DNA from 2 places in the Tardiphaga sp. OK245 genome. Region 1 is predicted to be linked to the other one. Evidence: riboswitches for the same ligand, from Rfam matches in the RefSeq annotation. Region 1 holds a riboswitch; the other holds the start of a gene.
What was found. Region 1 has a riboswitch for cobalamin ahead of BLW80_RS11150 (TonB-dependent receptor). Riboswitches for the same ligand answer to the same signal wherever they lie in the genome.

Region 2: linked by a shared signal. The riboswitch ahead of BLW80_RS02565 (TonB-dependent receptor plug domain-containing protein) and the one ahead of BLW80_RS11150 (TonB-dependent receptor) in region 1 are both predicted to bind cobalamin.

What each region holds. Positions count from the first base shown of each region.
Region 1 is NZ_FNWZ01000002.1:932,752-940,322, reverse strand. It holds gene BLW80_RS11155 (alkaline phosphatase D family protein) at 1-938, opposite strand, end outside; cobalamin riboswitch at 1,084-1,273, shown strand; gene BLW80_RS11150 (TonB-dependent receptor) at 1,380-3,662, shown strand; gene BLW80_RS11145 (PepSY-associated transmembrane domain-containing protein) at 3,665-5,113, shown strand; gene BLW80_RS11140 (TAXI family TRAP transporter solute-binding subunit) at 5,174-6,592, opposite strand; gene BLW80_RS11135 (4a-hydroxytetrahydrobiopterin dehydratase) at 6,793-7,116, shown strand; gene BLW80_RS11130 (YkvA family protein) at 7,198-7,571, shown strand, end outside.
Region 2 is NZ_FNWZ01000001.1:560,886-568,456, forward strand. It holds gene puuE (allantoinase PuuE) at 1-658, opposite strand, end outside; gene BLW80_RS02540 (DUF3830 family protein) at 658-1,071, opposite strand; gene BLW80_RS30165 (hypothetical protein) at 2,000-2,170, opposite strand; gene BLW80_RS02550 (hypothetical protein) at 2,390-2,632, opposite strand; gene BLW80_RS02555 (O-acetylhomoserine aminocarboxypropyltransferase) at 2,770-4,065, shown strand; gene BLW80_RS02560 (alpha/beta fold hydrolase) at 4,069-4,857, shown strand; cobalamin riboswitch at 4,904-5,107, shown strand; gene BLW80_RS02565 (TonB-dependent receptor plug domain-containing protein) at 5,140-7,116, shown strand; gene BLW80_RS02570 (FecCD family ABC transporter permease) at 7,110-7,571, shown strand, end outside.

The DNA.
Region 1 (7,571 bases):
CTGCGCTCGTCCAGCATGAAGACATCGAGATGCGGGCCGTAATTGAGCGTGCGATAGACGCGGCCAGGCTCGTTCGGATTGACCGAGATCGGATACATCTCGTGAAAGGCACGCGCACCGCGCGCCGCCAGCAGCGTGATGTCGCGCTCCTTGTAGGATGCCGGTAACTGTTTCGATGAAGACCAGTTGTTGGTGACCTCGTGATCGTCCCACTGGCCGAAGATCGGCACCTGCGCATTGAAGGCGCGGACATTGTCGTCCAGCAGATTGTATTTGTGCGCGGCGCGGAATTCATCAAGCGTCTCGGCGACCTTCGCCTTCTCCGGCACCGTGATGGTGTTCTTCCAGATCGTGCCATCCGGCAATTTCGTTTCAGGCAGGATCGGGCCGTCGGCATAGATCGTGTCGCCGGAATGGATCAGGAAATCCGGATTGTGCTTGCGCATGGTGGCATAGGTGACCATGCCGCCATCCTCGGCATTGATGCCCCAGCCTTGGCCTGCGACATCGCCGCCCCAGACAAAGGACACATCGCGGCGATCCGCCGGCGCGGTGCGGAAGCGGCCGATCACGGGCTCGCCGACGATGTCGGTATGCGAGAGATCGCGGAATTTGACACGGTAGAAGATGTCCTGCCCGGCTGGCAGGTTATCGAGCAGCAACTTCGCCGTGAAATCGCTCTCGGGCAGCGCCGTGATAACCGGCAACATGCGCGCATTGCTGAAGGATTCGGTAGTGGCGACCTCCACCATCATCTGCGCCGGCCGATCCGCGCGCGACCAGATCATGCCGCTGCTCGTCCCGACATCGCCGGACTGCACGCCATGCGACACGAGCGGACGATCCGCCGCACGGCTGAGGTAAGGCATCGCCAGGAAGCTTGCGCCTGCTGCGGCTGAGTGCGCGAGGAAGCGACGACGGGAAATATGTAGCGCCATGGCGAACTCCTGATCCTGGCTCTGGCACCAGTGGCTCTAGGCAGATCGCTTGACGCTGCGATGACAAGTGATGCGCAATATCAACACCCGCCAAAGCAAGCTGCGAATGACTGGCAGCTTGATTGACACATTTGGAAATTTCACCTTAACGTGAACGCGACGGTTCCCTTCGGGGATCAAAAGGGAATGCGGTGAGGGGGATCCCCCGATTCCGCGGCTGCCCCCGCAACTGTAAGCGGCGAGCCTGCGCCAAGAGCCACTGGGTGTTCACCTGGGAAGGCGGCGACAGGCACTGACCCGCGAGCCAGGAGACCTGCCGCCAGTCGTGGTCACACGCGAGCACATTGGGCGGGGTGTCCTGGTGGAAGTCACACTGCCTGTTTGAAAGCGGCGGGGCGACTTGGTTTGCGGTGACGTGCCACGTAACCGCGAGTCCTGTTCATGACCTCCGTTTCTCCCGTCGCATTGAAGCGACATACTCCCTTTCTTTATTCTGTTGCTCTCTCCTGCTTTTTGTGTCCGAGCGAAAGCTGGTCGCAAACCTCACAGTCGAGCCAGACGCTCGATCCTGTTGTTGTTCAGCCGTCAGCGACGCCTCAGCGCGCACGCCGCGCCACGAACGGCAATGCATCGCGCGCTGCGCGCTCGCGGCAGCAGCGCAATGTCGCCGCCAATACCGGCGCACCGGTCGCCACGCCGACAGGCGCTGTCTTCGCAGCGCCGACGCTCAACCTCACAGGCACTACATCCACCGGCAGCCGCCTCGGCCTCACGCGCCTGCAGACGCCGGCCAGCGTCGAGGTCATCTCGGCGGAAACCATGGCCGAGCGCGGCCAACAGAACGTCGTCGATGCCGTCACGCAGAATGCCACCGGCATCACCGCCATCGGAGATCCCGGCAATGGCGGCGTCGCCTACAGCACCCGCGGCTTCTCCGGCACGGATTCGGTGAAGATACTGCTCGATGGCACGCGGCTCTATGTCGGCGCGGGCACCGTGAACTTTCCGTTCGACACCTGGTCCACCGAGCGTATCGAGGTGCTGCGCGGTCCGGCCTCCGTGATGTTCGGCGAAGGCGCGGTCGGCGGCGCGATCAACATCATCTCGAAGATGCCATCATGGATTCCGCGCAATCAGGCCGAGATATCGCTCGACAGCAACATGGAACGCCGCATCGCCGTGGACAGCGGCGGCCCGATCAACAAGGACGTCGCCTATCGCATCACCGCCACCGGCAACATGTCGGACGGCTGGGTCGACCGCGGCAACAGCTCGAACATAGCGCTGCATGCTGCCGTGCAGGTCAAGCAGACCGAAGACGTGGTCTGGACGATCTCGACCGACTACGGCGATCGCCAGCCGATGCGCTATTTCGGCACGCCGTTGATCAACGGCCAGTTCGATCCGGCGCTGCGCTTCAAGAACTACAATGTAGGCGACAGCACCATCCGCTGGCAGGATAGCTGGAATCAGGTGAAGACCGAGTGGCAAGTGGCCGACGGCATCTCGATCCGCAACACGTTGTACTATCTGTACAGCAAGCGGCACTGGAAAGAGCTCGAAAATTATGCGTTCAATCCGGCCACCGGCCTGATCGATCGCAGCACCTATCTGGAAATCTTCCACGACCAGCAACAGATCGGCGACCGCTTCGACGCCACGTTCAAGGGCCATGTACTCGGGATGGCCAACGAATTCGTCGCTGGCTTCGACGTCAACCGCATCGACTTCAAGCGCTCGACCAACTCGCCCTATGGTGGATCGTCGTCGGTCGACGCCATCAATTTCAATCCTGGCCTGTACTTCAGTCCCGATCCGCTTACGTCGGACTTCTCCAGCGTGACCAACCAGTACGCGGTGTTCGCCGAGAACCGGTTGTCGGTCACCGAGCAACTGTCCTTGATCGCCGGCGTTCGCCAGGACCAACCGACCGTCGAGCGGACCGACGTTCGCAATGCCGCCAACAGCTACAGCCGGGACTATTCTTCGACCAGTTGGCGCGCCGGTGTGGTCTACACACCGATCAAGGATCTGGCCTTTTACGGCCAGTATTCGGTCGCAGCCGATCCTGTGGGCGGCCTAATCACGGCGAGCAACGCCAACGCCAAATTCGATCTGGCCACCGGCAAACAGGTGGAGATCGGCGTCAAGCAGTCGTTCTGGGGCGGCCGTGGCGAGTGGACGCTGGCGGGCTATCAGATCGTCAAGAACAACCTGCTGACGCCGGACCGAACCGACCCGACACTGACACGGGTCGTGCAGGTGGGCCAGCAGTCTTCGCGTGGCATCGAAGCCTCGATCGGCGTCTCGCTCGATTATGGCTGGCGCGTCGACGCCAACACCGCGTTCGTGCGCGCGAAATATGACGATTTCATCCAGAACGTGGGTGGCATCGCTGTGAACTACGCCGGCAATGTGCCGTTCAACGTGCCGCAGAACGTCACCAACGTCTGGGCAACCTGGGCCTTTGCGGCGAACTGGTCGGCCAATGCCGGCTTCCAGATCGTCGGCAAAACGTATGCAGACAATGCAAACACGCTGGAGATGCCGAGCTACACACTGGTCAATGCGGGCCTGCAGTGGAAGCCGGACGTCAACACCACGGTGTCACTGCGCGTCTACAACCTGTTCGACAAGATCTATGCGACGTCGAGCTACAGCGACAATCAGTGGATGCTCGGCATGCCGCGCACGGCTCAGCTCGCCGTCAATGTGAAGTTCTGAGCTTGTCGCGCAAGCTGACACGCACACTCCGGCGGTGGCTGTATATCGGCCACCGCTGGATCGGTATCGTCACCTGTCTCTTCTTCGCGATGTGGTTCATCTCGGGCGTGGTGATGATGTATGTCGCGTTTCCCGGCCTCTCCGACAAGGAGCGACTGGCAGCATTGCCCGACATCGTCTGGGAGAAAGTGGCGCTCTCTCCCGACGAGGCGATGAAGGCTGCCGGTGCCACGCGCTATCCGCGCGAATTGCGATTGAACATGGTTGCCGACGAGCCGGTGTATCGGTTGACCGGCTGGGACGGCAAACGACAGGCGATCTCCGCCGTCGATGGCCGTACCATCACCGAGGTCAACGAACAGCAGGCACTTGCCGTTGCCGGGCATCATCCCGCCAGCAAGTCGCCTCAGCTCGACGAGATCGTCGATCGCGATCAATGGAGTGTCACCGCACGCTACGATCCGCTACGCCCATTTTATCTGATCACCCTCGGCGACGACGCCGGCACAAAACTCTACGTCTCCTCGCGCTCCGGCGAGATCGCGCTCGATACCAACCGCACCGAACGCGTCTGGAACTGGCTCGGCTCGATCCCGCACTGGATCTATCCGACCTTGCTGCGCAAGGACGGTCCGCTGTGGCGGCTCGTCGTATTGTGGATCTCCGGCATCTGCCTGATCGTTGGCGTCACCGGAATCTGGATCGGCATTCTGCGCGTGCGCCTTAAGCGGCGTTATGCGAGCGGTAATATCACGCCCTATCGCGGCTGGATGGCGTGGCATCACGTCACCGGACTGATCGCCGGGCTGTTCGTGCTGACCTGGATGTTCTCGGGCTGGCTATCGCTCGATCCCGGCCGCGTTTTTGCCGACCGCAATACGCCACGTGAGGTATTGCAGCGCTATGCCGGTCACGACGCGCCTGATATCGCTGCGGCCATTCGCGCACCGGCGGACAAGGCCGCGGTCGAAGCGCGCTTCGTATGGATCGACGGCATGCCGCTGATGATCGTCGCGAAGCGCGACGGCACAAGGACGGTGATCGATCCGACAAGCGGCGAAATTGCAAGATTGCCGCAAGACCGGCTCTGGAATGCCGCGGCAAAGCTGCTTCCGGATTCGCGGATCGAAAACCGGCCAAGCCTCAGAGAATACGACGCTTATTGGTACGCGCATCACAATGACCGCGAATTGCCTGTGCTCCGCGCGATATTCGACGACGACGCGCAAACCTGGTTTCACATCAGCCCGGTCACCGGCGACATCCTCGGCCGCGTCGACTCAAGCCGGCGCACCTATCGCTGGCTGTTCAACGCGCTGCACAGTTTCGATTTTCAGTTGCTGCTGATGTATCGCCCGGCCTGGGACATCGTGGTGTGGCTGCTGTCGATTCTCGGCACCATCGTCTCGGCGAGCGGCATCGTGATCGGCTGGCGCTATCTCAAGCGCTAAAGCGTTTTCGAGCGAAGTGGTCCCGGTTCGCGTGAAGAAAACGCGTCAAAACGAAAGACTCTAGACCGCCAGCGGCCGCGGCGACTGACGCAATTGCTCCGGCGGATTCATCGGCTCCGGCGGGATCATGCCGATCAGCGCCTTGCGGTCGGCGACGGCGTTGTGGAATTGTTCGAGCGCAATGTTGAAGGCTGTCAGCGTGCCTTCCTCGATGGCGCCGTGCTCGTAGCAATTCAGCGTATGACGCAGAATGTCGTCGGCCTCCGCCTGCATCGTATCGAGCTCTTCGAGGGACTCGCTCTTGCGCGCGGCGGCAATCATGTCGAGCAGACGATCGCGCTCCGACACATTCACGTTGCGCTCGTCCTTCTTGAGATAGCTCGCGAACCAGGCGCCGATCGAGCCCATCGCCGAGAGCCCCATCAGGCTCCACCAGATGTAGTCGCTGTAGCGATCGAGGAAGGTCTTTTCTTCGCCATCCACATAGGCGGCCGCGCCGGGATGCACGGGGATCACCGCATCCTTATCGGTATCCGGCGTCTCGATCTTCGCCGCCAGCGGGAAGTCGTTGATGATCTGCTGACGGATCGCAAACAGCTGCCGCGTGAAGGCGGCGATGGTCACATCCGACAGGCTCTGCCGTGCCACGATGTGATGCGAGAAGCTGATGGTCTTGACATCATCGTCCGGCCGCGCGGGCGCGCCGCCGAATGCGCCTGCAGGAATTTCCGATGATTCATACATCGGGAAATTCTGCGCGATGGCTTCGGCGGAATCGATCGCGAGGAAAGTCGGCGTGCCATCGCGGCTCGAAGCCTGGATCGCATCATTGGTGATCTTGCTGTTCACGGGACCGGCCGCAATGAACGCATCGACCTTCTGGTCCTTCACCGCCTCGGCCACCTCGGTGGTCGAGAACTGCACGATGGTGACCTTGGCAGGATCGACGCCGTATTGCCGCAGGATGATGTTCAGCAGGTTGACGTTGGCCTGCGTCTTGCCGATCACACCGACGCGGCGGCCGGCGAGCTGCGAGAATTTGGTGATCTTCGGCCCGGACTTCTTGCCCTTGGCGGCCGGCGGCACCCAGATCACAGCGACGTTCTTGCGCAGCGTGGCGACCGCGCGCGCATTCTTCGGCACTTCCAGATCGCCGCGGATGATCGCGAGATCGGCCTTGCCATCAGCAAGCGCCTTGGCGCTGGCAGTGGCACCTTCGGTGAGGATCGGTCGCAAACGAACTGTATAGTGATCGCGCGAGAACGACTGCACCAGCGCCTGCACAACCTTCACGTCATCGCTGTTCGGCGGACCGACGGCGATCCGCAGCGGCACCGGCTTCATGGCGAAGTAGTAAGCGCCTGCCACGGCTGCGACGATCGCCAACGTCCCGGCCAGCGTGATCAGCGTCATCTTGCGCCGGATCGACCGCGGCGACGGCGGCCCTATCGGCCCGATAACATCGGGACCGTCTGCCATGGATCTGGAAAACAATCGCTTCAAATTCATCTGCGCCAAATGGGTTCGAGCGACAATGTAGCAAAGTTTCGGGTCGACGCGCCGTTCCACCGGCAGCATGGTTACCGACGGGCTTGGTTACTTTCCTGCATGCGCGGCATTTGCTGCCTTATTGTGGCATGGATCCCAACTGTGTCACCGGGCGTTAGAGTAAAGTTCAAGTGAAGCAGGAGGTTGGCATGGTGGAACGACTCTCGGCCGAGGCCCGCAAGGCGGCGCTCAAGGAGCTCTCGGGCTGGAGCGAGGTTTCCGGGCGCGATGCCATCGCGCGGACCTTTACGTTCAAGGATTTCAACGAGGCCTTCGGTTTCATGGCGCGGGTCGCTCTGGTCGCCGAGAAGAGCGACCACCATCCGGAATGGCGCAATGTTTACAAGACAGTGGAGGTAGTACTGTCCACCCACGACGCCGATGGCGTCACCAAGCGCGACGTCGATCTGGCCAGGGCCATGAATACCATCGCCGGGCAACTCGGTCACTCCTGAGCGCTGCTGAATGTTGCGACGCCGGAGCCGGATCACCATTTACCGGAAAGGCTGCAAACTGCAGCGGTGAGGACATTGCCGATGGCAACCGACCACAGCGTGGGCTTCGAGCCAGCCGATGAACTGGCCAAAGACCGCGAAAGCGTACGCAAGCAGTTCTGGCGCAAGCTCAAGCGACTGGCGGTCAAGCTGCCTTTCGCCGAAGACTTGCTGGCGGCTTACTACTGCGCCTTCGACCGGCAGACACCGCGCCATGTCCAGGCGGCGCTGCTCGGCGCCATCGCCTATTTCGTGCTGCCCTTCGATTTCGTGCCGGACATGCTGCCCGTTCTGGGATTCACTGATGATGCCGCGGTGCTGGCCACCGCCTTGCGCATGGTGGCGAGCCACATCAACGCGGACCACCGCGAAGCCGCCAGAGCGGCCATCGCACGTGGATTGGCGAAGGGTGAAAC
Region 2 (7,571 bases), on a different contig from region 1:
CGAAGCGCATGTCATTGGCATCGAGCGTATAGGGAATGATGAGCTGCGGTTCGCTGGGCCCCTTGATCCAGTACGGCAGATCGTCGGCATAGGAATCGCACAGATACTTGAAGCCGCCGGCTTCCATCAGCAGGCGAATGGTGTTGATCGAACTGCGGCCGGTGTACCAGCCGGTCGGGCGCGCGCCGGTCGCCTCGGTATGCACGCGGATCGCCTCGGCAATCTCGAAACGCTCCTCCGGCTCCGACATATCCTTGTGCTCGATCCACTTCAGACTGTGGCTGGCGATGTCCCACTTCGCCTCCTGCATGGCGGCGACGATTTCGGGATTGCGCTGTAGGGCGGTGGCGACGCCGAACACCGTGGTCGGCATATTGCGTTCGGTGAACATCCGCCACAGCCGCCAGAAGCCGGCGCGCGAGCCATATTCGAACATGGATTCGATATTGGCGTGGCGCTGGCCCGGCCAGGGCTGTGCGCCCAGCACATCCGAGAGAAACGCTTCCGAGGCGCGGTCGCCATGCAGGATGTTGTTCTCGCCGCCTTCTTCGAAATTGACGACGAACTGTACCGCCACGCGCGCGCCATCCGGCCATTTCGGATCGGGCGGATTGCGGCCGTAGCCGCGCAGATCGCGGGGATAGTCGCTCCCGGCCATCAGACCATCTCGAAACGGACGGGTTGCGCACCCTTCCAGAGCACGGTCTTGCCCATCTCTTTCAGATTTTCGAGGTTCGAGGTCAGCGTAATGAAATGGTTGCCGGCGAGCTGGCCCATCTTGCTGGCGAAATGCACGCCGCTATAGGCCAGCAGGATCTCGGTCTCGCTGATGCCGCCCGGATACAGGATGATGTGGCCCGGCGCCGGAAAGCTGGTGTGGTTTTCATAGGGCACGCCGAAATCGAGATCGCCAAGCGGCATCCAGACGCCCTCGCCGCTCCAGCGCACATGGATCGCCTGGCTGACAAACGGCATCGCCTTCTTGAAGGCGGCGACGGTCTTGGGGGCGTCCTTCTCCTCGAATTTCGCATCGAAGGTGAAGTCGCCGACATGGACTTTGAGCTGGCTCATCCGTGGAATCTCGTAATTGGAGTGACTGACAGTGATCCATCCAGATTGCAGCAGAGGGCGAAAGAAGCAAGCCGCAGTTTTCGGCGGCGTTGCCTGTAGACTGCGTTCCCTCTCCAACACTGTCATTCCGGGGCCTCCTTGCTCGTCATTCCGGGGCGCACGAAGCGGCACAGCCGCGTAGTGCGAACCCGGAATCTTGAGGTGTTTTGCTGAACATGCTGGGATTCCGGGGTCGCGTCCGGCTTACGCCGGCCACGCCCTCAGGCAAACCAATTGGTTTGCCGGGGAATGACGAGTGTGGGGGCAGGAAGACGTCAAACATATTTTCCTATCTTCCATTGACAACATCCCTACATGGACTATATTCCCCTTTGTCCGGCCCCGATGAGAGGGGCGAGCGCGATCGTCACGTTCGCCGGGCTGGATGCGGTGGACGCCGGAGATGCGGCGTTACGCGGTTTGGGGGTGACGTCTGTCTTCGGGCAGGACGGATCTGCGCCAGCACTGCCACTGGCATGGAGACGGCCGGGTTTGAGATGGAAAGACTCCCTGGACAGTGTAATGGACGACCAAATCGAAACGCGTCCGGCCAACTGTCTGAGGCCCCCTGTCCCTTCGTGGACACTAATAGTGGCAACGGATCGATCGCCACGGCGAAGCGCAGACAAGCCGAAAAAACACCGTATGCGGAACGCCGGGCACTATCTTTGCCCCGCGCCTTCCGAAAGTCCTGATGCACTAACTTGCGGAAGACCGCATTCGCATCAGGCCCAAGGGTGCAACGGGCACCCGGCGTTCCGCACGCCCTCTCATAGGGGGCGAGGTGGGAATGCTCATAGCTCGGACGCGCAAGCGCCGCGAGAATGCGAACGCATGTTTTCAGGACAGTGGCTGTTTGAAATTTGAATCCTGCAATGATGCGCTGCCGCTATCGTTCATCACTCAGCGGTGGCTTGAACGTCAGCGGTGATTCCATCGCACGCTGCCTCGCGCGATCCACGGCCTGTGCAAAATCCTGCGCATCGAACCACGGCTCATCGCGCATCAACGCATCCAGATCCTCGTTCCAGATCTGCGACACCTCGATATCGAACTTCATATTGTGCTTCTGGCTGACAGCCTGAATTCCATAGCCAGTCACGGCCCATTGCTTGCCGAGCCAAAACACATCCCGATGCAGCACCACGTCTACGCCCAATCTCGTCCGGTATCGTACAGAGACGAAAAGAACCCCAACCTGATGAGGGTGAGGCTCTACTGAACCGGTCTAGTCCATCAAATTTTAGCAACATCGTCCAGCGTTGAGACCAACGCCGATCTAGATGCGACCATTCTCGTTCGGCGGCTGTGGATGCTGCGCCTTCTGCGGCCGTTCCGCATCGGCCTTGTTGGCCTCGTGGCGTCCGATCACGCACCCCGCAACGACGCCGACCTTGCCATGTCCTGCATAGTGGCCGGCGATTCCGCCAATGATCGCGCCTTTGATACAGCCTTTCGCCTCGGCCGCAACCGATGAAAACGCGAGACCGGCAACCGCAGTGCACAGCAGCAATTTCTTCATGATAACTCTCCCGCGTGATCGACCTCGTATAAGTCGCCGCTCCGCATTTCGTTCCATCAGTTGAAATATCGCCGACTCACACTCGCATCCGATTCGTGCCATAGATGGCGCAAAATGCGTCCAGGGATGAAATCACCATGCCAGCACCCAAACCGCCTGCTTTTGAAACGCTGAGTCTGCATGCCGGCCAGCATCCGGACGCAATCACCGGCGCGCGCGCCGTGCCGATCTACCAGACCACGTCCTACGTGTTTCAGGATTCGGATCACGCTGCTGCGCTGTTCAATCTCGAACGTGCCGGCCACATCTATACGCGCATTTCAAATCCGACGACGGCGGTGCTGGAAGAGCGCCTCGCCGCACTCGAGAACGGGGTCGGCGCCGTGTGCACCGCATCAGGCATGGCAGCGCTGCATCTCGCCATCGCCACACTGCTCAATGCCGGCGATCACATCGTGGCGTCGTCCTCGCTCTATGGCGGCACCATCAACTTGCTGGCCCACACGCTGCCGCGCTTCGGTATCACCACGAGTTTCGTCAAGCCGCGCGATCTCGACGCCTTCAAGGCGGCGATCAAGCCGAACACCAAACTGGTGATCGGCGAAACCATCGGCAATCCCGGCCTCGAAGTGCTCGACATTCCCGCCGTCGCCGACATCGCCCATGCCGCAAAGATTCCGCTGCTGATCGACAATACTTTCGCGACGCCATTCCTGTCGCGGCCGATCGAGCTCGGCGCCGACATCGTGATGAACTCCGCCACCAAATGGATCGGCGGCCACGGCATCGCTATCGGCGGCGTGATCGTCGATGGCGGCCGCTTCGACTGGCACGCCTCCGGCAAATTCCCGCAACTCACCGAACCCTATGCCGGCTATCACGGCATCGTTTTCGACGAGCAATTCGGCACTGCCGCCTTCATCATGCGCGCCCGCACGGAAGGATTGCGCGATTTCGGCGCCTGTCTCTCGCCGACCAATGCGTTCCAGCTTCTGCAAGGCGTCGAGACACTGGGCATTCGCATGGAGCGCCATATGGCCAATACACATGCGGTGCTCGCAGCGCTCACGGCCAACAAGGCCGTCGACTGGGTGCTGCATCCGTCGCTGGAGAGCCATCCGGATTACGAACTCGCAAAACGCTTGCTGCCGCGCGGCGCCGGCTCCATCGTCTCGTTTGGTATCAAGGGCGGCCGCAATGCCGGCCGCAAATTCATCGAAGCGCTAAAACTCACCAGCCATCTCGCCAATGTCGGCGACGCCAAAACACTGGTCATTCATCCCGGAAGCACCACGCATCAGCAGATGGACGCCGAGCAACTCAAGGCCGCCGGTATCGGCGAGGAGCTGATCCGTCTTTCCATCGGCATCGAAGCCGCCGATGACATCATCGATGACCTCGCGCAGGCGCTGCGCATCTCGCAGAAGGGCTGAGCGATGCAACTCACCGTCAACGGTCACGAGACCTATATCGCGAATGGCGGCCGCACGTTCGATCCTTCCCTGCCGGTGGTCGTGATGATCCACGGCGCCGGCTTCGATCACTCGACCTGGGCGCTGCATACGCGCTGGTTCGCGCATCATGGCTTCGCCGTGCTGGCGCCGGATCTGCCCGGCCATGGTCGCTCAAAGGGTGAAGCGCTCACGACCATCGCCGATCTCGCAGACTGGACCGCAGCATTGATCGAGGCTGCAGGCGCAAAGACTGCGCGACTGATCGGCCATTCCATGGGCTCGCTGATCGCGCTGGAGGCTGCAGCGCGGCATCCCGGTAAAGTCACGCGCCTCGATCTGATGGGCACGGCAGGAACGATGACCGTCGGCCCGGATCTGCTCAAGGACGCCGAAGCCAATCAGCATTCCGCCATCGACATGGTGTCGATCTGGGGGCTCGGCTTTCGCGCCGAACTCGGCGGCAGCCTCGCGCCGGGGTTGTGGATGCATAGCGGTGCACAGCGCGTGCTCGAAGCCACAAAGCCGGGCGTGTTGTTCGCCGATCTCAACGCCTGCAATACATACCAGAATGCGCTGACCGCTGCGGGCCAGCTTGAAATCCCGGTCACGCTCATCCTCGGCGAACGGGACATGATGACTCCTGCCAAGGCCGGCAAGACCCTGGCCGCCGCATTGAAAAACGCCCGCACGGTGATTCTGCCGGGTACGGGCCACATGATGATGGTCGAACGTCCCGACGACGTGCTCGCCGCGCTACAGCACGAGCAATAGAGTCTAGAAGTCTTCGATGACTGTTGCACCGCGCGGCGCGCTGTGCTTCCTGTCCGGTGTTATCGGTGCCTCCGCAAGGAGGTGAAACGGGAATGCGGTGCGGGGAAATGTCCCCTATGCCGCGGCTGCCCCCGCAACTGTAAGCGGCCATTCCAGGTCCACAAAGCCACTGAATTTGCATCGCAGATTCGGGAAGGCGGACCGGGAGACCACCGCGAGCCAGGAGACCGGCCGGTAACGAGTTTCACACTCGTTCGACGGTGGGTCGACGGAAGGGGTTATATGACTATCCGGAATTTGGCCGCAGGCACTGCGGCCGTTGTTGTTCTGTCCTGCTCTCATAGTGCTGCGCATGCGCAGTCCAGTGCCGAGCAGCTCTCCGAAATCGTGGTGACGGCGGACAGAGCACCCGAACAGCTCAATCGCACTGGCAGTTCGATCAGCGTCGTGTCGGGCGAGACCATTGCGACCAGCAATCCCGGCTCGCTGGTCGATGCGCTGCGCACTGTGCCAGGTCTCGACATCAGTGAAAACGGCGGCCCTGGCGGCACCGCGAATGTGCGCTTGCGCGGCGGCAACACCGGCCAGACGCTGGTGATGATCGACGGCATCCGCGTCAACGATCCCACCGCCGCATCGGGCGACTTCGAATTCGCCATGTTCACGCCTTCGGCGATGGAGCGCATCGAAGTCCTGAAGGGCCCGCAGAGCGCGCTCTATGGCTCAGACGCCATGGGCGGCGTGATCAATATCATTACCAAGAAGGGCTCGGGCCCTGCGCAAGTTAACGTGCGCACCGAAGCCGGCAGCTATGGCACTGTCATGACGCAGGGATCGCTGACCGGCACCAACGGTCCGTGGTCCTACGCTTTCACAGGTGGCGGTCAGCATTCGAACGGTTTCTCGCGTTACGGTTATCGTATCCCTGCCCTCGAAGCACGTTTTCCGAATCTCGAAAACGACAGCTTCGATCGCGTCGGCGGCTCGGCGCGCATCGGCTACGATGCAGGCGAAGGCATCCGGCTGGAATCCGGCATCGTCCATTCGTTCACGCGCGCAGCCTACGATGCGGCCAGCGGTACATATCCAGATACAGGATCGTCCACTGACCGCCTGCTGCAAACCGTCTACGGCCGCGTTGGGATCGACTCGTTCGGTGGGGTGTTGACGCACAACATAACTGTCTCGAATACCCATACCGAGCGCTCGTTCAACGAACTCAGCTATCCACTCAGTATGCGGCCGCCGCCGGGCGCGACCGCAAGGATCTTGGATTACTGGGGCAACAGTCTCGGCGCAGAATACCAAGCGACGCTGAAACTTGGCGCTTTCGGCTCCCTGATCTACGGTGCCAAGACCCAGAGCGAAACGGCACAGACTTTCACCACGGGCATCCTTCCGACACCGACTGCAATGACCTCCACATTGTCGAAACGGCAGGACACAAATTCGGTGTTCGCGTTGTGGTCAGTCCCGATAGGAGAGCGGCTTAACATCACCCTCGGCGGCCGTGTAGATGACGTCGTCGATGTCGCTCGCTTCGAGACGTGGCGCGCGACTGCCGCCTATAACATCACGGAGACCGGGACCAAATTTCACGCCAGCGCCGGAACAGGCGCCAAGGCACCAACGCTGTTCCAGCTCTATTCACAGGCCAACGGCACCCCATCGCTTTCCCCCGAAACGAACTTTGGCTACGATGCTGGTATCGATCAGAGCCTGTTCAACGGTCGCGTGGTAGTATCGGTCACAGGCTTCGCAACCGACTACAGCAATCTGATCAACTTTGTATCGTTTACACCTAGTGCATGCGCCGCTGACCAGAAGACGGGTTGCTATAACAACGTCGCACGCGCCGAAACCAGCGGTCTCGAAGTTGGCGCCAATGTGGACGTAATTCCCGGCCTGATGAAGTTCAACGCGGCCTACACCTATCTGCACGCACAAGATCTCGGCAATGATACAGTGCTGGCACGTCGTCCCAAGAACTTCGCCCGCTTCGCACTCACGATCACGCCCACCGACAAGTGGATGATCGAGCCGCGCGTCACGACCGTGTCGAAGCGCTTCAGCAGCGCCAATCAAGTCGGTCAGGTGGATGCCTATACCCGCGTCGATCTCTATACCGAGTACAAGATCGACGCCAACTGGAAGGTCTTCGCCCGCGGCGAGAACATCCTGAATGAGCACTATCAGGAAGTGCTGAACTTCGGCACCACGGGACCTGCGGCCTACGCAGGCTTCAACGCCACATGGTGACCGCAGCGCCAGCAGCACGCCGCCGGACGATCGCCACACTGGCGCTCGTCGGTCTCGTGACACTGCTGGCACTGGGCTCGCTCGGCACGGGACCTGTCAAACTCTCGCCGCTGACGGTGCTCGATGCACTGTTCGGCGGCGGCAGCGACGTGCAGCAGATCATCGTGCGCGAAATCCGCTTGCCGCGCGCGATCCTCGCACTGGCCATCGGCGCGATTCTCGGCCTGTCCGGTGCCGCGCTACAGGGCTTGCTGCGCAATCCCCTCGCCTCGCCGTCGCTGTTCGGCGCGCCGCAATCGGCGGCCTTCGGCGCGGTGCTGATGATCTCGCTCGGCTGGGCCGATGTTCGCTCATGGGCGCTGCCTGTTGCCGGCATCATGATGGCGTTCCTGTCGGTCTTCGTGCTGCTCGGCATCGCCGGTCGCAATGCGGGTCTGCTGTTGCTGATCCTCGCC